3 regions of the Lysinibacillus sp. NPDC056232 genome follow, and region 3 is predicted to be linked to each of the others. Evidence: riboswitches for the same ligand, from Rfam matches in the RefSeq annotation. Region 3 holds a riboswitch; each other region holds the start of a gene.
The links. A riboswitch is a leader RNA that binds a small molecule or an ion and turns the genes downstream of it on or off. The one in region 3 is predicted to bind cobalamin.
Positions count from the first base shown of each region.

Region 1: another riboswitch for cobalamin. It lies ahead of metE (5-methyltetrahydropteroyltriglutamate--homocysteine S-methyltransferase); the one in region 3 lies ahead of nikA (nickel ABC transporter substrate-binding protein).
Region 2: another riboswitch for cobalamin. It lies ahead of ACFCYJ_RS03440 (energy-coupling factor ABC transporter permease); the one in region 3 lies ahead of nikA (nickel ABC transporter substrate-binding protein).

Region 1 covers NZ_JBHJTF010000002.1:46,521-52,641, forward strand. Annotated here, with positions in the region: gene ACFCYJ_RS02285 (ATP-binding cassette domain-containing protein) at 1-1,477, shown strand, start outside; gene ACFCYJ_RS02290 (Dph6-related ATP pyrophosphatase) at 1,588-2,298, shown strand; gene ACFCYJ_RS02295 (YjcZ family sporulation protein) at 2,646-2,750, opposite strand; gene ACFCYJ_RS02300 (hypothetical protein) at 2,978-3,277, shown strand; cobalamin riboswitch at 3,389-3,567, shown strand; gene metE (5-methyltetrahydropteroyltriglutamate--homocysteine S-methyltransferase) at 3,743-6,040, shown strand.
Region 2 covers NZ_JBHJTF010000003.1:36,505-42,625, forward strand. Annotated here, with positions in the region: gene ACFCYJ_RS03420 (S8 family peptidase) at 1-1,259, opposite strand, end outside; gene ACFCYJ_RS03425 (energy-coupling factor ABC transporter ATP-binding protein) at 1,487-2,323, opposite strand; gene cbiQ (cobalt ECF transporter T component CbiQ) at 2,323-3,093, opposite strand; gene ACFCYJ_RS03435 (energy-coupling factor ABC transporter substrate-binding protein) at 3,097-3,369, opposite strand; gene ACFCYJ_RS03440 (energy-coupling factor ABC transporter permease) at 3,371-4,117, opposite strand; cobalamin riboswitch at 4,441-4,625, opposite strand; cobalamin riboswitch at 5,044-5,226, shown strand; gene ACFCYJ_RS03445 ((2Fe-2S) ferredoxin domain-containing protein) at 5,364-5,735, shown strand; gene cobJ (precorrin-3B C(17)-methyltransferase) at 5,740-6,121, shown strand, end outside.
Region 3 covers NZ_JBHJTF010000005.1:113,101-119,221, forward strand. Annotated here, with positions in the region: gene ACFCYJ_RS05990 (SCO family protein) at 1-601, shown strand, start outside; gene ACFCYJ_RS05995 (RNA polymerase sigma factor) at 709-1,227, shown strand; gene ACFCYJ_RS06000 (hypothetical protein) at 1,220-2,122, shown strand; gene ACFCYJ_RS06005 (DUF1572 family protein) at 2,296-2,832, shown strand; cobalamin riboswitch at 2,976-3,169, shown strand; gene nikA (nickel ABC transporter substrate-binding protein) at 3,414-5,033, shown strand; gene nikB (nickel ABC transporter permease) at 5,108-6,061, shown strand; gene ACFCYJ_RS06020 (ABC transporter permease) at 6,063-6,121, shown strand, end outside.

The sequences.
Region 1 (6,121 bases), on a different contig from region 3:
TATATCTTCAACACTAGCTTCAAAAAATGGCATTCATTACTTAGAGGGAAATCATATTAGCTATTTTAAAAATGCCGAAAACATCTATAAAGGTGGTATTTTAAAAAGCTTATCATCCATGGCTCGTTTAATTTATGGTGAATACGAATCCGCAACAATTGCACCTGTTGTCGCTATTGATTTAGAAAGACATTTGTATAGTCAGTATAGTTTTTTATACGAAATTGGTGGCCTCATCAACCATATGGTGGCGGCACATCCGACGAATAAAGATACAAGAAGCTTCGATTTCTTTAGTCAAGAAAATCATTGCCCAAGCTGTTCTGGCCGCCTGCAAATTGAAAAATTTGAATTTGATTTGGTCATTCAAGACAAAACAGTGCCATTCTGGGATGGCTTATTACATCCAGATGTGATGGAAGTCTTAAAATATTATCAATATCCAAAATTGCAATTCCTTTTTGATGAGATTAAAAATGAACTGGGTCAAGATATTAGTAAAAGCTACAATGACATGACAGAGGAAGAAAGACATACATTCCTATATGGTTTTTGGGAAAAATCATTTTATGATAAAGCAAGTAAGTCCTCAAAAAAATGGGAAGGTTTTAATTTTATCCTTGGACGTTATATCGTTATTTCGAAATCAATTATTAAAGAGCAAATGAAAGAATCAAAAGAAATGATTGCCTGTCCAATATGTCATGGAGCGGTGCTAAACCATAAGAAAAAACTAACGTTTGGAGACACTGATATTCGCGAAATTATTCATCAACCGATCGATCAGGTCATAAAAACGGTAGGGAACTTACCAGAGCTTGAAAAATTAAAAGCTATTGTAGGCGGCGATATGACTCTTACGGAAGATGTCTCCTTACTTCCTAGAGAAACACAAGTGTCGTTGAAAATGCTGGAATTAGAACTCGCAAGCTTTGCTGGATATGAAATCGTCCTACAAAATGTTTTACCATTCTGGGACAAAATAAAAGATAATATCGAAGCCATAAGCAGCAAAAATCTAATTACAATCTGTGATTTCGCCCATATTGACGAAACGAGAGAAGCCATTATTGATCAGTATTTCACGAATGGAAAATACAAAAAATTAACGTACGTTTATGAAGCATTTGGCTACAAAAAAATTGTTACACAAATTAATAAAATAAAAGCAAGTCATAAATGTCCATTCTGTAATGGGAAGAAAGTCATTTCAGAAGATAATCTCCATGATGGCGTCTATAAATTATCAGTACCATGTGTAAGTTGCTATGAAAGTGGCATCAATGATGAAGGGCGTAAGGAAATGGTCGATGGCGTAGATGTGCAAACATGGCTAACTGGCAACGTAAGTGATGTTGTGGCTGAAAGCTTGCGAACGGAGGCTGTGGCCGATATTCCCATTTTCAATCGAATTCGTGAGTTAAATAAACGAGAGATGATGGCGATATACCAATGTCTTGTGGCAAATAGTTATTAAAAGAAAGCTACCTCAAAAACTCATTTGCAAAAATAAATGCAAATGAGTTTTTATGTTATCCTGAGAAAGAGCTTGAAAAAAGTTAGTAGAATAAAAGGGGAAAGATAGGAATGACAGAATTAGTGGACTGGAAAAATAATGCTCAAGGGCATCCATTTATCGCTTCATTTAGCGGAGGAAAAGATAGTGTCTTAGCTTTATATAAAGCAATGCAGGTTGGAGAGGCGATAGGACTAATTGTCATGATGGAGGAAGAAGGGAATCGTTCCAGATCTCACGGAATGCCACCGGAACTCATACGTGCTCAAGCTAATTCTATAGGTTTACCAGTTTATACTGCAGCAGCAAGCTGGACAGATTATGAAAAAATATTTATGAGTCTTTTAGAAAAAGCTAAAAAACAAGGTGCAGAAGTTTTAGTAACAGGGGACTTAGATATGCCTGAACATGGCTGCTGGCACGACAAGGTTACGAAAAATGCTGGTTTAAATCTAGGCATGCCTTTATGGGAAATGAATCATCGTAAAGTTGTCGATGAATTCATAAACCTAGGATTTGTTACAATCATTGTTACTGTTAATTTATCTTTAGGTATGCGGGAGGACGATTTAGGGCGAACGTTAACCCACGAATACGTGCAAGAGCTTGAAGCCCGAGGGATTGACCCATGCGGAGAAGGTGGAGAATTCCATACTACAGTATTAGATGGACCCATCTTTAAACAACCTATTCCAGTTCGTAAATGTGATGTTATTAGAAGCGGAGAATATGCTTTTTTGCCTTTGGAACTAGATCAAAAGGTAAATCTTTCAGATAGTTAATCGATTCAATTCAATCGCTAAAGTGCAGACGATGATGAGATGAGCATGCATGTTCCTTTCATGCATAGAAAAACATGGGACATTGCCTATCTTTTTTTAGGCAGTGTTCCATGTTTTTAGTTTTTAAAGAAATCTTCATTGTTCTAAGTACTATCGACGAACATTTTAGTTGCCAGCCATCTCGTTTACCGACAGTATAAAATGCATTGTCTTACTGTCTGGAATAACGCAGAATAAGAAAATGATGAAAAGGGTCATCGGAGGAAAGTGACCCTTAACAATGGGAGGTGTATAGGATTAGTTTGTATGATCCTATACGTTATGAGCATGAAAGGTGGTATTTGGTATTAATAAAAACCTATAAAGCTAGTGCCGACAATAATTAATAGAATGAATAGAACAACGATTAACGCAAATGCTGAACCAGAACCACTGCCGTAATATTCAGACATAGTAATTTCCCTCCTTTCAATATCTATAATATGAATTGTTATTAAAAGGATTTGCGATATTTATCTACTAAAAAAATAAAAATAAAATTAAATATCCGGAGATTTAATAAAAGGGGTAACTTTGAAAAAGTTGTGGTAGGCAGTTATTCATTGAATACAAAAAGGTGCGCCGAAAGTCGACTGGATTGGAACTATAGTGTTTGCATCAGCGCTTTTAATCTCTTTATATGAACAAGAGGTGGATTCGTTTTCTATTTTTTTTGTATAATGACATTATTCAATCTTATTTTAAAGGGGGATACTATGATGCAAGGTTTTCTGCAGCAGTCTCAGAAATAGCTGAAGTTGAGTATGTACGTACAGCCCTTACTTTTCAAATATGTATTGGTTTCCTAGTTACTATAATTTCTATCAATCTCATCCCTATTATTCAGAGAATCATTGGTTGGGAATGGGTCTTTACCATATTAGCGATTGGACCGATTCTTGGAATACTATCTATGCTCAAATATAGAGGTACGAAGTAAATATCGAGAATGTATTGGACTTTTGATTAAAACATGACTAGTACAATCCTTTAAATTTTTAAGAAAAAATTTCTACTATTCTGAAATATATGTTATAGTAGGAGCATAATTGAATATTGTGTAAGAGTTGGTGCCAAATGATAGTTTGGCTTAAAAGGGAAGTCGGTGTAAATCCGACGCTGTCCCGCAACTGTAATTCGGAGCAAATCACAAATGCCACTGGGAAACTGGGAAGGCAGTGAGGCGTGTTGATGAAAAGCCAGGAGACCTGCCAATTTCTAGTACACACCAAATACCTACGTGGAAATAGGTGGTGAAAAGTGACCATTCAGGCACTGTGCGACAACGAATGACCTATGCGGAAGTATACACTTCTTCGTATTGTTTTTTCATTGACAAATTTAACATGCAGCCATTTTCCTAGAAGGAGAATGGCTTTTTATTATTTCTGAAAGGGTGATTGAAATGACTTATACAAGTACACTAATTGGCTACCCATACATTGGGGAAGATCGTGAATGGAAAAAAGCATTAGAAGCATTTTGGCGACATGAACTTTCTGAAGTAGATTTTCAAGTAAAAATAAAGAATATCCGATTATCTAGGATAGAAAAACAGCTTCAACTGGGCATAGATATGGTAACAGTTGGAGACTTCACTTATTACGATAGAATGTTAGATACAGCCGTGATGTTTGGTTTAGTACCTAAGCGTTTTAACTGGCAAGGTGGAAAGGTAGATTTACATACCTATTACAGCATAGCACGTGGGAACAAAACAGCAGTGGCCAGTGAAATGACAAAATGGTTTAATACAAACTATCATTATATTGTGCCAGAATTTGAAGAACAAACATTACAAATAACGGAAAACAAAGTTTTAGCAGATTTTTTAGAGGCTAAAGAAGCATACGGCATTATCGCAAAGCCGACATTAATTGGTCCTTATACATTTTGCAAACTAACGAAAGGTTATAACAAGGTAACACAAGTTGAATATTTACTGGCCATACTACCACTCTATGCCCAAGTGTTGAAAGAATTAGTGAATGCAGGTGCCAATTGGATTCAACTAGAAGAGCCATCCCTTGTAACTACATTAGATGAGACAGAAATAAAGCTTGTACAAGAAATATACGCACAACTAGCTGGAGCAGTGCCAGAGGCGAAAATAATGCTTCAAACATACTTTGAAGCATTAACCTCTTATGAAGCAATAATGGCACTCCCTGTTCAAGGTTTTGGTTTAGATTTCGTCCATGGCTATAAAGGGAATATGGAATCGCTTCGTCAATTTGGCTTTCCTAAAGATAAAGTATTAGCGATTGGTGTTGTTAATGGCCGTGATATTTGGCGTTCAAACCTAGCAGAGGTAAACTCTACGATTCAGGCAATTGAAACACTAAGTAATGCTGTAGCATTATGGATTCAACCATCTAGCAACCTACAACACGTACCAATAACGACCTCTCTTGAAAATAAGCTCGATCCTGTTCTAAAAAATGCACTTTCCTTCGCTGATGAAAAAATCGTAGAAATCGTTGAGGTAACTAAATTTAGACGAGACAAAGATGGTAGCACGATTCATAACTTATCAGAAAGTATGAAGGCGATTGAAGCCCTAAAAAATCATCCGATTCGTCAAAACCAGGTGATCCATCAGGCAGTTCAAACAGTGACAATTCAAGATTTTGAACGACATAGTGATTTTAGTCACCGCCAAAAGATTCAACAGCAAGCTTTAGGGTTACCGCTATTCCCAACGACAACAATAGGAAGTTTCCCTCAATCTGATGAGGTCAAAAGGAATCGAAATGCATGGAGAAAAAAACAATTATCGAACGAAGCATACGAAGCATTTATTGAACTAGAAACAAAACGCTGGATTGACATTCAAGAAGAACTAGATATTGATGTACTTGTCCATGGTGAATTTGAACGCACTGACATGGTAGAGTATTTCGGTGAAAAACTTACCGGTTTTGCATTTACGGAAAAAGCGTGGGTTGTATCCTATGGTTCACGTTGCGTGAAGCCTCCTATTATTTATGGAGATGTCGCTTGGGCAGCACCAATAACAGTGAAAGAGTCGGCTTATGCTCAAAGTTTAACAAAGCGTTTTGTGAAGGGAATGCTGACAGGCCCTGTGACCATTTTAAATTGGTCATTTGTGCGAGACGATCTTTCACGAAAAGATGTTGCTTATCAAATTGCACTAGCACTTCGCAAAGAGGTTGAAGCACTGGAAAACGCAGGTATTTCCATTGTTCAAGTGGATGAGCCAGCCCTGCGAGAAGGTTTACCGCTCCGAAAAGAAGACTGGGGGGCATACTTAGATTGGGCAGTAAATGCCTTTAAACTTGCCACATCTAGTGTGAAAAATGAAACACAAATCCATACACATATGTGTTACTGTGAATTTAACGATTTCATAGAACCAATTAGTGCACTAGATGCGGACGTTATTTCAATTGAAACATCTCGAAGCCATGGTGAGCTTATCTCTTCACTTCAAGTAAACCCTTATAAAAAAGGAATTGGATTAGGCGTATATGACATTCATAGTCCTCGTGTACCGGGTGAGGAAGAAATACTCGGTATTATGAGAGATAGTTTACAAGTTCTTGAAAGCAATCAATTTTGGGTAAATCCTGACTGCGGCTTAAAAACGAGAAAAGAAACTGAAACAATTGCCGCTTTGGCAAACATGGTGGAAGCAACTAAATCTTTGCGCCAGGAAGTTAAGCAATCAATAACAAGATAACGATAAATTATTTTGTACATTTACTACATCTTCTCTCCTGTAGATTTAAAATAAAGATTGATCATTTGTAATAAAGTCCGA
Region 2 (6,121 bases), on a different contig from region 3:
GAATACTGTTTTGGTAAATCTTTTATATTAAACTGTAATGCTTTCACAGGATCTACAAGTCCATGTCCATATGTAAGGTCATAGCCTTCATCACCTAAATCCTTTGCGGTCATTTCAAGAATAGCCTCTATTTCATATGGCTTTAAATCTGGATATTTTGATTTTAAAAGGGAAGCCACACCTGCAACAACAGGAGATGCCATCGATGTTCCACTAAATTTTACAAAGGATGATCCTTTTTTCTCATCATGAACGGTACTGTAAATTTCTTCACCTGGCGCTACTAGGTCAACTGATGGACCATAATTTGAATAGCTTGATAGTTTGTTTCGATCATTCGTAGAACCAACACTTATAACGCCTTCGTAAGAAGCAGGGAAGGAGTAATTATCTGTCGATTCATTTCCAGCAGCAGCTACAACGGTAACTCCTTTTTCAATCGCTTTCTGAACGGCTTCCTCCATTAATGGGTTATCACCATAGCCGCCAAGACTCATATTGATAACATCAGCGCCTTGCTCGATAGCGTAAAGGATTCCTTGTGCAATGATGAAATCATTAGCACCATCTTTTCCGTTGAATACATCAATTGGAAGAATCTTGGCATTTGGATTAATCCCATGTCCTCCAATCCCATTATCTTTTGCAGCGCCAATAATTCCTGCAACATGTGTTCCATGATCACCAGGATAAGAAGTATTGGCAGGTGCTACAGCATTATATGGAGGTAGCACTTGAGATTTTAAATCTGGATGTTTAAAGTCCACACCAGAATCGATAACTGCCACTTTTACATCATTGTTACCTGCTAATTGTAGAGCTTTATCAATTTCAAGTAGGTTTAAATGATACATATCCTGTTTCTTTGGATCTGTTTTCGTGCCAAAGGAATGATACAAATAGCTTGGGGATACATTTTTAACCCCTTTTTGTTTAGCATAAAAGGAAACTGCTTTTTCTAAATCTGTTCCTTTGTTCAGTTGGATAACATCGTAACCTAATGAAGGAATAGAGCGGATCACTTTTGCGCCAATTTTGTTATGTACATTCTTATCAAGACCTGAATGTTTGACGATAATCGTATCCTTACTAATCCATTCTTTTTGATTTTTGACTGTTTGGTCCTTATTGCTAGCAACTTTCACTAAATCTTGGTTCTTTGCTGTTTTTTGTGGAGCTTCCGCAAATGCAGAAGTTGTAGGAACCATTAGTGCTGCAGATGCTACTAAAGCGATTGATTTCTTCTTCCAGTTCTTCAACTGTTTTCCCTCCTCGGGTAGGTTATTATTTGTGACATCTATACTATTACGAATGAGTGATAGAAAAGTTTCATAAATGAGGATATATTTTTCAAAGATACCATTCTATATTTTACCATCATAGTTTACCCATCGTAAAGATTTGTAGAAAGGAGAAGTAAAATCCACATCTTTCTAAATAATGGCTGCCATTCACAATTAAAAATTCCAACTACGGATAAATTGTCTTATAGCTGCTCAATAAGTCTGTGTAAATCTTCCTTAGAACGAGGCATTTTGATGTTTTTCTCAAATAGCTTTTTGTTTTGTAAAGCAATGGCCGTTTCGAAGACCCATGGGCGTTCAAGATGGGCTCTTTCAAGCAAATCCTCTTGAAAGAACAGTTCAACGGGATCGCCATTATAAATAATTCTTCCGGCTTCCATTACGATTATTTGATCTGCCCATTCATAGGCTAACGGGATATCATGCGTCGCTAATAAAATGGTTCGTTCACCGTTTTCTAACGTAGCTAAATACTGTAAAATTTGTGCACTATAATAATTATCTAGTCCAGCTGTCGGTTCATCTAGTAATAAAACGGAAGGTTCCATTGCAAGTACTCCTGCCATTGCGACACGTTTTTTCTGTCCAACACTTAAGAAATGTATCGGTTTATTAAGCAATGCTTCAACTTCGGTTTGAGCGATCGCCCACGCAATTTTTTCTTCAATTTTTTCAGTTGTCCAGCCAAGGTTCAAAGGTCCAAATGCAATATCTTGCTTAACAGTGCCAGAAAAAAGCTGGTTGTCTGCATCCTGAAATACAATTCCAACCTGTTGACGTAATTCCTTTAATGCTTTTCTACTATAGTTAAGTGCTTTGCCTTGAAAGGTTATACTTCCTGCTGTAGGCTTCAAAATACCATTTAAATGCTGAAATAATGTTGATTTTCCAGCCCCATTATGACCAAGTAAAGCGATTTTTTTCCCTTTTGGAATCTCAAGTGTAATGTCTGTTAAGGCATGAGTTCCATCTGCATAAGCGTAAGATAAATGTGTTAATTCAAAGTATAAGTCTGTCATTAGAAAAAACCTCCATAAATGATGAGGAGTATAAAAATTGCAGCAATGCCTAGCCAATTTTTTGTGTTATAAGTAACATTCTCCTGCCAATAGACCGTTTCGCCACCACGTGCTTCTATCGCATTGTTTAGCTCACGGCTTCGTTGGAACATCTCGACAAATAAAGCAACAATCAGCAGTGAAACCGAGCGAAGCCACTGCATAGGGGAGCTGTAACCTAGTCGAGCCTGTTGAGCAAGATGAATTTTTTGCATACTGTCTAAAAAGATAAAAATAAAACGATACGTTAGCTCTACTAGCTCTACAAATAGAGTAGGCAGTCTCCATTGTCGTAGGACGTAACAAATAGATTGGACTGATGTTGTGAGAATTAAAAAATACAAACAGCTTATACTGCCAAGGACGATGAAAAAAAGCTGTTGCGCTGTAAATAAGCTCGTACTGCCGATAAAAATTGTCCAATGATGAAGAGAAAATGACCAAATGTTTGTAGGCAGCGTGCTTGTTGCCGGCACTATAGAAATTAAAATGGATACTAGACTTGATAGTAAAAAAAACCCGGGTAGCAATAGTAATTTTGCATAATATGTAGCAGGGATTTTTGCACCTAAAATGATAAAAGCACTCATCACAATAAATGTAATGAGTGAAATTCGTTCATCTCTCATGATAAGTGACAATAGAAGCAGTCCAAGGGAAAACGTCATTTTTTCTAGCGGATGAACAGACGCTAGTTTATTCATATAAGCATACTTATCAATGAGTAACATCGCTTAACCCTCTTTATGTTTGCCGCGCATTAAGCCGATGAAATAGCCGATAAATGCAGCGCCAATAGCAGCTTGTAGTGCGAATAATAAGCTTTCTATTTCACCACTTGGTGGCTCCCAAAAACTTTCAAACCATGGCTCGTAGTTAGCATCTATTTCACCAATTGCTGCCTCCGCTTCGCCATCAGCACCCTCGAATTCGGCGCCTTTTTGAATAAAAAGTGGGAAGATTGCTAGCAACACAACAATTGCTAAGAGCAGTAAATTTTTTTTCATGTTAGTGAGCCTCCTTTGCTGAGAAAACACGTAAAGCTTTTAATTCACTCACATTGTATTTCTTCAAGAAGTTCATAACGATCACTGTTAAAATGCCTTCACTAACAGCAAGAGGAATTTGCGTTAACGCGAAAATACCAGCAAACTTTGTGAAAGAAGCCATAAAGCCTCCGATTTCAGAAGGGAAGGCAAGAGCTAATTGTACAGAAGTGACAACATATGTACCTAAGTCACCAAGCATTGCTGCTAAAAAGACGGCTACTGAAAATGATAACCCCATTTTTTGTGAGCCCTTAAAAACATAATAAGCAATAATAGGCCCAGCAATTGCCATAGAAAAGGCATTAGCACCTAAAGTTGTAAGTCCGCCATGGGCTAAAAGTAAAGATTGGAATAATAATACGATTGTTCCGATAACACTCATCGCTAATGGTCCAAAAAGAACTGTCCCAAGCCCAACTCCTGTAGGATGCGAGCAACTTCCCGTTACAGAAGGGATTTTTAAAGCTGATAGCACAAAGGCGAAAGCACCCGATAGCCCTAATATCATTTTTGTTTCAGGATTTTCATCAATAGTTTTACGAATAGAACGTAATCCTAAAATAATAAATGGAATCGATAAGACCCACCAAAAAATCGCCCATTCGATTGGCAAAAAGCCCTCCATAATATGCATCGCAAATGCACGATTTGGCACGAATAAAAATGCCAATAAGAAATAACTAAGCTTCCAACCTGAGAATTTCAAATATCTCTCCTCCTCACATTAAAATTTTTCGAATTAGTATGCGAACTAAACAATTTCGCCTTGGCGTAATTGCGTCAGGATTTTGAATTGTGCCAGCACATTTCATTCCTTTGAAAATCCGTGACATCCGCCGGAGGCTTTATTTTCATTCAGTAGATGTTTTGACCAAGCCGGAACCATATCTGTACTCATCTGCCACCTTGAGATGGGGTCTCTTTTGAATGAAAATAAAAAACACTTCTCCGTTTGTGGAAAAGTGCATAGCTAAAAATGCAAATAAAATTCTAATCTGCTCAGCCGCACACCTATCCTCGTAGGTTGAAACGATCACATATTTTTCGGCAGGTCTCCTGGCTTTAGTTCAACGTTTTATAGGCCTTCCCATCCTTTGGACAGTGACGTTCTCTATAAAACTCCCTAGTACAGTGGCGGGACCGCGCCGGACTTGAACCGGCTTCCCTTTTAAGCGAAATGATGAACAATTCGCACCGAAAAAAGATGAAGTTGTGAGATTTCACGACAAAGTGTAACATGATTTTCCATATATATGCTATACTTTTTATGAAAAAATTTTAAATTGAGATTCTATGTCGAAAATTCTGATAAATAGATAAAGATTTCACATATTGCTATGAAATATTAAAAAAATTGTCACAAATTAAAAAAGAAATATTGAATTTTTTAAATAATAAGATATGATAGAAACAGTTTTCTATTACATTAAACTTCTTTCAGCAGAAGTCTCCCACCTCTATAGGTAGTGAGATGAATGCAGATTTAAGTTACTTTTCAGCGGGTTCCAAACACCTGCTGAAAGAAGTTAAAGCCTCCGGCGGATGTCACGGAATCGGAAATAAGTTCTTTGTGCAAGCACAAAGCCGATTCCGGACGCAATTATGCCGAGGCATAATTGATATAATATAAATTCATATAAAACATCCATAAGTGCTTGAATATTTTCAAGATAATAGGGAAATCGGTGAGAATCCGATACAGCCCCCGCTACTGTAATAGCTGATGAAATCGCGGATGCCACTAGTGAAAACTAGGAAGGCGCGAAAGTAAAAGGAAGCTTAAGTCAGGAAACCTGCTTATGTGATAATGCATGCAAACTTTTCGGAGGGAGAAGTTGAAGCGAGAGCGAGTACCCGTATATTCGTTTTTATTTGGCTTCTACTAAACCTTTACTCTTCGACTAGAGTAAAGGTTTTTCTTTTTCCTAAAAGCAAATGAGGGGAGAACAACTATGACAACTTGGAATTTAGAGGGGATGAAAACACATCTTTTTATATGCAATGGTAGTAGTTGTATGAAAAAAGATGCTGAAGATATTACACAGGCAATTCGTGATGAAATACGGTTGCTAGCGCTTGATCAGGAAATACATACAACAAGGACCCGCTGTAATGGTAGGTGTAAGGATGCTTGTGTTGTCATCGCTTATCCTCAGGGGAATTGGTACCGTGTGTCGACAACGGAGCATGCGAAGGCACTCGTACAAGATTTAAATCATGAATCGTTACATAATGAGCATGTTTTTACATTGCGTGAAGGTTTGTTGCAGCGTACAGCGCAAACAACAGCCATTAAAGGTATTGAAAAGGAGAAAGAGGGGTAACAAAATGGCTCAAAAAGGTAAGATTTTCGTAGTTGGCTTTGGCCCTGGAGACTTTAAACATATTACGACTCGTGCTGTGGAAGCACTACAACAAAGTCATATGATTATAGGCTATAAAACTTATGTTGAACTGATTCAGGATTTAGTTAGTGCAAAGTCGATTATTAGTACTGGTATGACAGAGGAAGTTTCACGTGCTCAAGAAGCGGTGCGTCAAGCAGAGGCTGGAAGTATCGTATCGGTCATTTCCAGTGGGGATGCCGGGGTTTATGGAATGGCAGGATTAGTGTATGAGGTATTAATCGAGCTAGGCTGGACAGAAGCAACTGGTATCGAGGTAGAAATTGTTCCAGGTATTTCAGCTATTAATTCATGTGCCAGTTTAC
Region 3 (6,121 bases):
TAAAATAATTGGACTTGTTCTACTTTTTGCATTAGCAGCTGTGCTTAGTGCGTGTGGAAATTCAAAGTTTAAAGCAGATTATAACATGGAATTACCAGATTTTGAACATGTCAATCAACGCGGAGAAACAGTTTCTTTAGAGAGTTTAAAAGGAAAACCATGGATTGGTATGTATATTTTCACGAATTGTACATCAATTTGTCCACCAATGTCTTATAATATGACGCAAGTTCAAGAGAAGCTGAAGAAAAAAGGTGTGGAAGATTATAATATTGTTGCGTTTTCAGTTGATCCTGACGTAGATAAACCACAAGTATTAGCTGATTATTTGAAAAAATATAATGTTCCAGATCAATCAAAATGGAATCTACTTACTGGTTATTCACAAAAATATATCGAGCAGTTCGCTGTAAAATCAACAAAAATAATCGTCAGAAATGATCCTAACAGCGACCAAGTCGTTCATGGGAATCAATTTTTCTTAGTCGATAAAGATGGTGTAATTGTAAAAATGTATTCAGGATATGCAGAGAATGCAGAGGATGTCCCAATTGACACAATTGCATCAGATATAGAAACATATATTGATGAAAATTTATAATGGATAGAAGGAAACCGTCTTGATTAATAAAGAGACGGTTTTTTTTTGTTGAAATTTAATCTTTTATAACTGTAGCCTCGTTTATAGTGTAGAAGGAGGGAAAGATTTTGTCTGATACAGAATATTTAGAGCAACTAATGGAACTACATACAGATCATTTATTTCGAATCGCTTACTACTATACGAAAGATCTACGAATAGCTGAGGATATTGTTCAAGATGTATTTATTAAATTTTATCATCACCAAAAGCATTATGAAGAAAGAGGAGAAATGAAGGCTTATTTAGCACGCATGACCATTAATAAATGTAAGGATTACTTAAAAAGCTGGGCTTATCGAAAAATTACATTTCAGCATAATTTTTTTGCCAAACAAAAAACTGTTTTACAAGATACACTCATTCGTCAAGATGAACAAGCTCTTTTAGATGAAGCCATTTTACGGTTACCAATAAAGCAACGTGAAGCAATTGTCTATTTTTATTTGGAGGAGATGACGATCAAGGAGATAGCAGAACTACTGGCAATTCCTGAGGGTACCGTTAAATCTCGTTTAAAGAAAGGGAAGGAATTATTAAAAGTAGACTTACAGCATATTGAATGGGAGGTACTTTTCCATGGATAAGCATACAATGCACGTATTGAAGGATGTCTCAGCACATAAAGAAGCAATCATTCAAAAGGTTCGACAACAGGTTCAGCAAGAGCCGTATCCATCAAAAAAACTTTGGCCGCATCGTGCACTGGCGGTCATGATGACATGCTCTATCTTACTATTTATTGCATGGCAAGCTTCGAAACCGATGGATCATTTAACGACAGAAATACTTCATGAAGAAGAAAAACAATCATTCACTGATTTATTTAAAACAGAAGTTGAAGGAACAGAGACAACGTTCAGTCAGTATTTTCAAATAGCAGATCAATTTATTCACCGCGAAAATATCAAATTTTATGCACCGCTTCAAGGCTTCGAGGCTATGCAAGCAGTGGCAGCTACTATGGGGAATGCTGTCCATTTAATAGACCCTGAAGATCTTCCGTTTAAATCAAATATACAAGAGGTCTATGCGGTAACATCAGAGATGCAAGATGGTAGCCTGCAAAAGCAATTTCAATTTAGTTATAAAGAAAAGTCTCTCACTGGAGTGGATCGTCAATATATTATTTTGACAGTAACAAATGTAAATCATAATCCAGTAAACTATAAAGTTACGGAAGATAGTCAGGAGTTTTCAGGGGAAATCAGGAATGTAGGTTTGAACTTTATGAATCCTTTGTATTATCATGCGATGACACCAGATAAAGGTTTCGCGTATGTATACTATAATTATGATGAGGCAGACAAGCGTATTTATCAAATGAGTACAAAAGCCAATGAGTTTTATACGTATTATAATGGCTATGCATATCAAATAGGCTATCAATTAAATGGTGATCAACAGGAAGCACAAGAAAAAATGGTTGCTCTTGCAAGGGAATTTATCCCACACATAAATTCAGAGAATGCAAAGAAGTAATGTGGAAAATAACTGCCTGCTAAAGCTCGATTGGTGAGGGGGGAGCGATCAGTGGTGATAAAAAATCCCTCGTGAGTAAGTAATACTTTATTTTTGGCAACAACTAGTTACCAAAATGACACATCTCATTCAGTCTATATTAAAATAGTAGAAAAGGGATGGGGGGTTCAACAATGACAGTAGCGCAAACGTATTTAAATGTTGTCCAGAAAAGATTTAGAAGTGTCAAAGAGCTAGGCGATAAAACACTCGACCAACTGGAAGAGGCCCAATTGCACTGGGCGTATAATGAAGATTCAAATAGTATCGCAGTGATTGTAAAACACGTTAGTGGAAATATGATATCGAGATGGACTGACTTTCTTACGACAGATGGTGAGAAATCAACGAGAAATCGTGATGATGAATTTATGGATAGCCTTCAGACAAAAGAAGAGGTAATGACAGTATGGGAAAAGGGCTGGCAAGTATTTTTAGATGCTTTACAAAAATTAACGGAAGCTGATTTACAAGGGTTTGTAACGATAAGGGGAGAACGACATTCCGTGATAGATGCGATTGAAAGACAAATGTCCCATTATTCACAACATGTCGGTCAAATCGTTTACATTGCTAAGCAAGTAAAGGGTTCTGAGTGGCAAACAATAAGTATTCCAAAGGGACAATCTCAGCCTTTCACAGATTCAATGTTAAAAAAACATCAACAATAGAAGTAAAGCCATCTCACTAGTGTGTGATGGCTTTTTTTGTGGAATATACATACATATCTTTGTTTAAAAATCGCAAAACTTTATTATATTCAGAAAATAAAATTGACGTGTATCTTTGAAGCGTGTTATGTTTAATACAAAATTTAATATGTAACATTACAAGTTTGAGTGAAAAAACTTTTTCACTTAATTTAAAGGAAAATGGGTGTAAATCCCATGCTGTCCCGCAGCTGTAAATGAGGAGTTTTGTTTCAAATACCACTGAGTAAGTACTCGGGAAGGTGAAGCAAAATGGAGATTCATAAGCCAGAATGCCTGCTTGTAGTATGATTCATTGTAGATCTACGAAAGATAGGGAGATGGATGGAAGGCTTTTAATAATGAGTTTTTCTATCCTTATTCACGTGGAATAAGGATTTTTTTATGTCTTTTTCTAATCTATGTAATTTACATCAAAGTGAGGTGTAAATAAAGCGAGAGCAAAGTAATGACGATTACTTTGTGTTTCAAGTTAGAAGTATAGTGGAGAAACATATATATTTTAATTTTCTAACACCCAAGAATAGACAGGAGCAATCATAATGATATTTTTTAAAAAATTATTACCGTTCATTCTAATACTGATGTTATCGATTTTAGCAGGCTGTTCAAGCTCGAGTGAAGGTAATGGAAGTAAAACTTCTAGCAAAAATAATAATGAAGGAAAAATGATAACAATTGGCTGGCCGCTAGATATAGGGCCTTTAAATCCGCATACCTATTTACCAAACCAAATGACTGCGCAAGCAATGGTATATGAATCATTAGTAGAATATAACGATGACGGGACAATATCGCCGAAATTAGCGGAGAGCTGGGAAATTTCTGACGATAAAACAGCTTACATATTTCATCTTAGACAAGATGTAAAATACTCTGATGGGACAGTCTTTAATGCAGATAATGTTATTCGTAATTTTAATGCAGTTTTAGCAGATCGTGATACACACTCTTGGATGGGAATGGTGAATCATATTGTAGATGTTGTGAAAGAAGATGACTATACAATTCGTCTTCAATTAGATGCACCCTATTACCCTGTATTAAATGAACTGGCTTTTGTGCGACCATTTCGCTTCTTAGGGGATAACGGATTCCATGAGGGAGATGCAACAAATAAAGGTATTAAAGCTCCGGTTGGAACAGGTCCATGGGTATTAACCGAATATAAAAAAGATCAATATGCACTTTTTAGCCGCAACGAACATTATTGGGGTGAAAAGCCACTAGTAGACAAAGTAAAAGTGAAAATTATACCAGATTCAGAATCTATTTCACTGGCATTTGAAAATGAAGAATTAGACTTAATTTATGGTCGTGGCATTATTAGCTTAGATAACTACACTTTCTTAAAAGACAGCAATCAATACAAAACGGCTGTATCTGAACCTTTATCTACACGTGCATTACTTTTTAATACACAATCTGGTCCTTTAGCAGAATTAAAAGTACGTCAGGCTATTCAATACGCTGTTAATAAAGAACAAATGGTTGAAAGTATTACCCATGGTACAGAAAAGGTTGCCAATACACTGTTTTGGGATGCTATTCCATATGCCAATATTGAGTTAAAACCAATCCTATTTAATCCAGAAAAAGCCGAGCAGTTATTAGATGAAGCAGGTTGGACATTAAAAAATGGTGATAAAATCCGTTCTAAAAATGGGCAACCTCTTACATTAGATTTAATCTATATTGCCACAGATGCTATCCAAAAACCTATGGCAGAATTAATGCAAGGGGAATTAGCTAAAATAGGCGTTCAATTAAAACTTGAAGGCGCTGATGTAATGGTAGGGCTCCAAAAATTAATGGATAATCAAGTAGATATTAATTTCTGGCGCACAAACGGTCCACCAACAGACCCACACAGCTTCGCAAACGAATCAGCAACACCGAATGCAAATGGTGTTTATGAAGCGAAATTAGGCCTAGAAAATGCAACACAAATTGATGACAAAATACATCAATTATTAATTGGGACAGATGAAGCGGAACGTGTGCAATTGTATAAAGATATTTTAACAATGTTCCATGACCAAGCATTATTTTATCCAATTTCATATGAAACGAATAATGTTATTTACCATAAATATTTGAAAGATTTTAACCCCCGTGCATCTGAATATGATATTCCTTATGCTCAAATGGATGTAAAGTAAGAGAATGAAAAGAGAGTGGGTCTATTATGACTCCTCTCTTTTTGCACTATGAAGACTTGGGAAGTGATGAAAAAATGTACGAATCAACTTGGCTTTTTTGTCTAAAACGAGTAATTACATTACCATTTGTTTTACTAGGGGTTTCAATCATGACCTTTTTATTTATTCGTTTTGTTCCAGTAGAGCCAGCGGAGGTCATACTTAGACTGTCAGGAGTCGCCCCGACAGCAGAAGCAATACAGGCGCTACGATCGGAATTAGGCACTGATCAACCTTTGTCTATTCAATATTTTATATGGCTAAAAGGCGTGTTACACTTCGATTTTGGTACATCGTTTGTGAGTAAATTACCCGTTGCTCAAGAAATAGTAGAAAAACTACCGGCAACTTTTGAATTAGCCCTAGCTGCATTTGTGTGTATTCTTTGCTTTAGTATTCCTCTTGGTATTATAAGTGCTCTTTATAAAAATTCCGTATTTGATAAGATTGTAAGCTTATTATCTATTATCAGTGTATCCATCCCAACTTTTTGGGTAGGTTTTTTTCTTCTGTACTTATTTAGTTTGAAGCTTGGCATTTTCCCGACAAATGGTAAAGGGACGATGTTACATATAATTTTACCAGCCGTATCTTTGGCATTACCAACTATTGGGTTGTTTGTTCAAGCAATTCGTACAAGTGTCATAGAAGAATTACAAAAATATTATGTTCAGTATGCACATTTACGGGGGTTAAAACAATCTGTTATTCTCAGTCGACATGTCTTCAAAAATGCTGCTATTCCACTGACGACGATGCTTGGTATGACACTTGGGAATTTATTGGGTGGGGCAGTTATTGTCGAGCAGGTATTTAGCTGGCCTGGTTTAGGTCGCTACTTAATAGAATCAATTATTAATAGGGATTATCCAGTTGTGCAATGTTATGTTCTAATAATTGCTATCATCTATGTTTTTGCTAATTTATGTACAGATATATTACATCGAGTTCTTGACCCGCAGCTAATGATGGTGAGGGGGAGAGAGTAGAGTGATTAAATTACATAGTTTAAACGGTAAACAATTGACTAGTATAACTCTTCTCACATT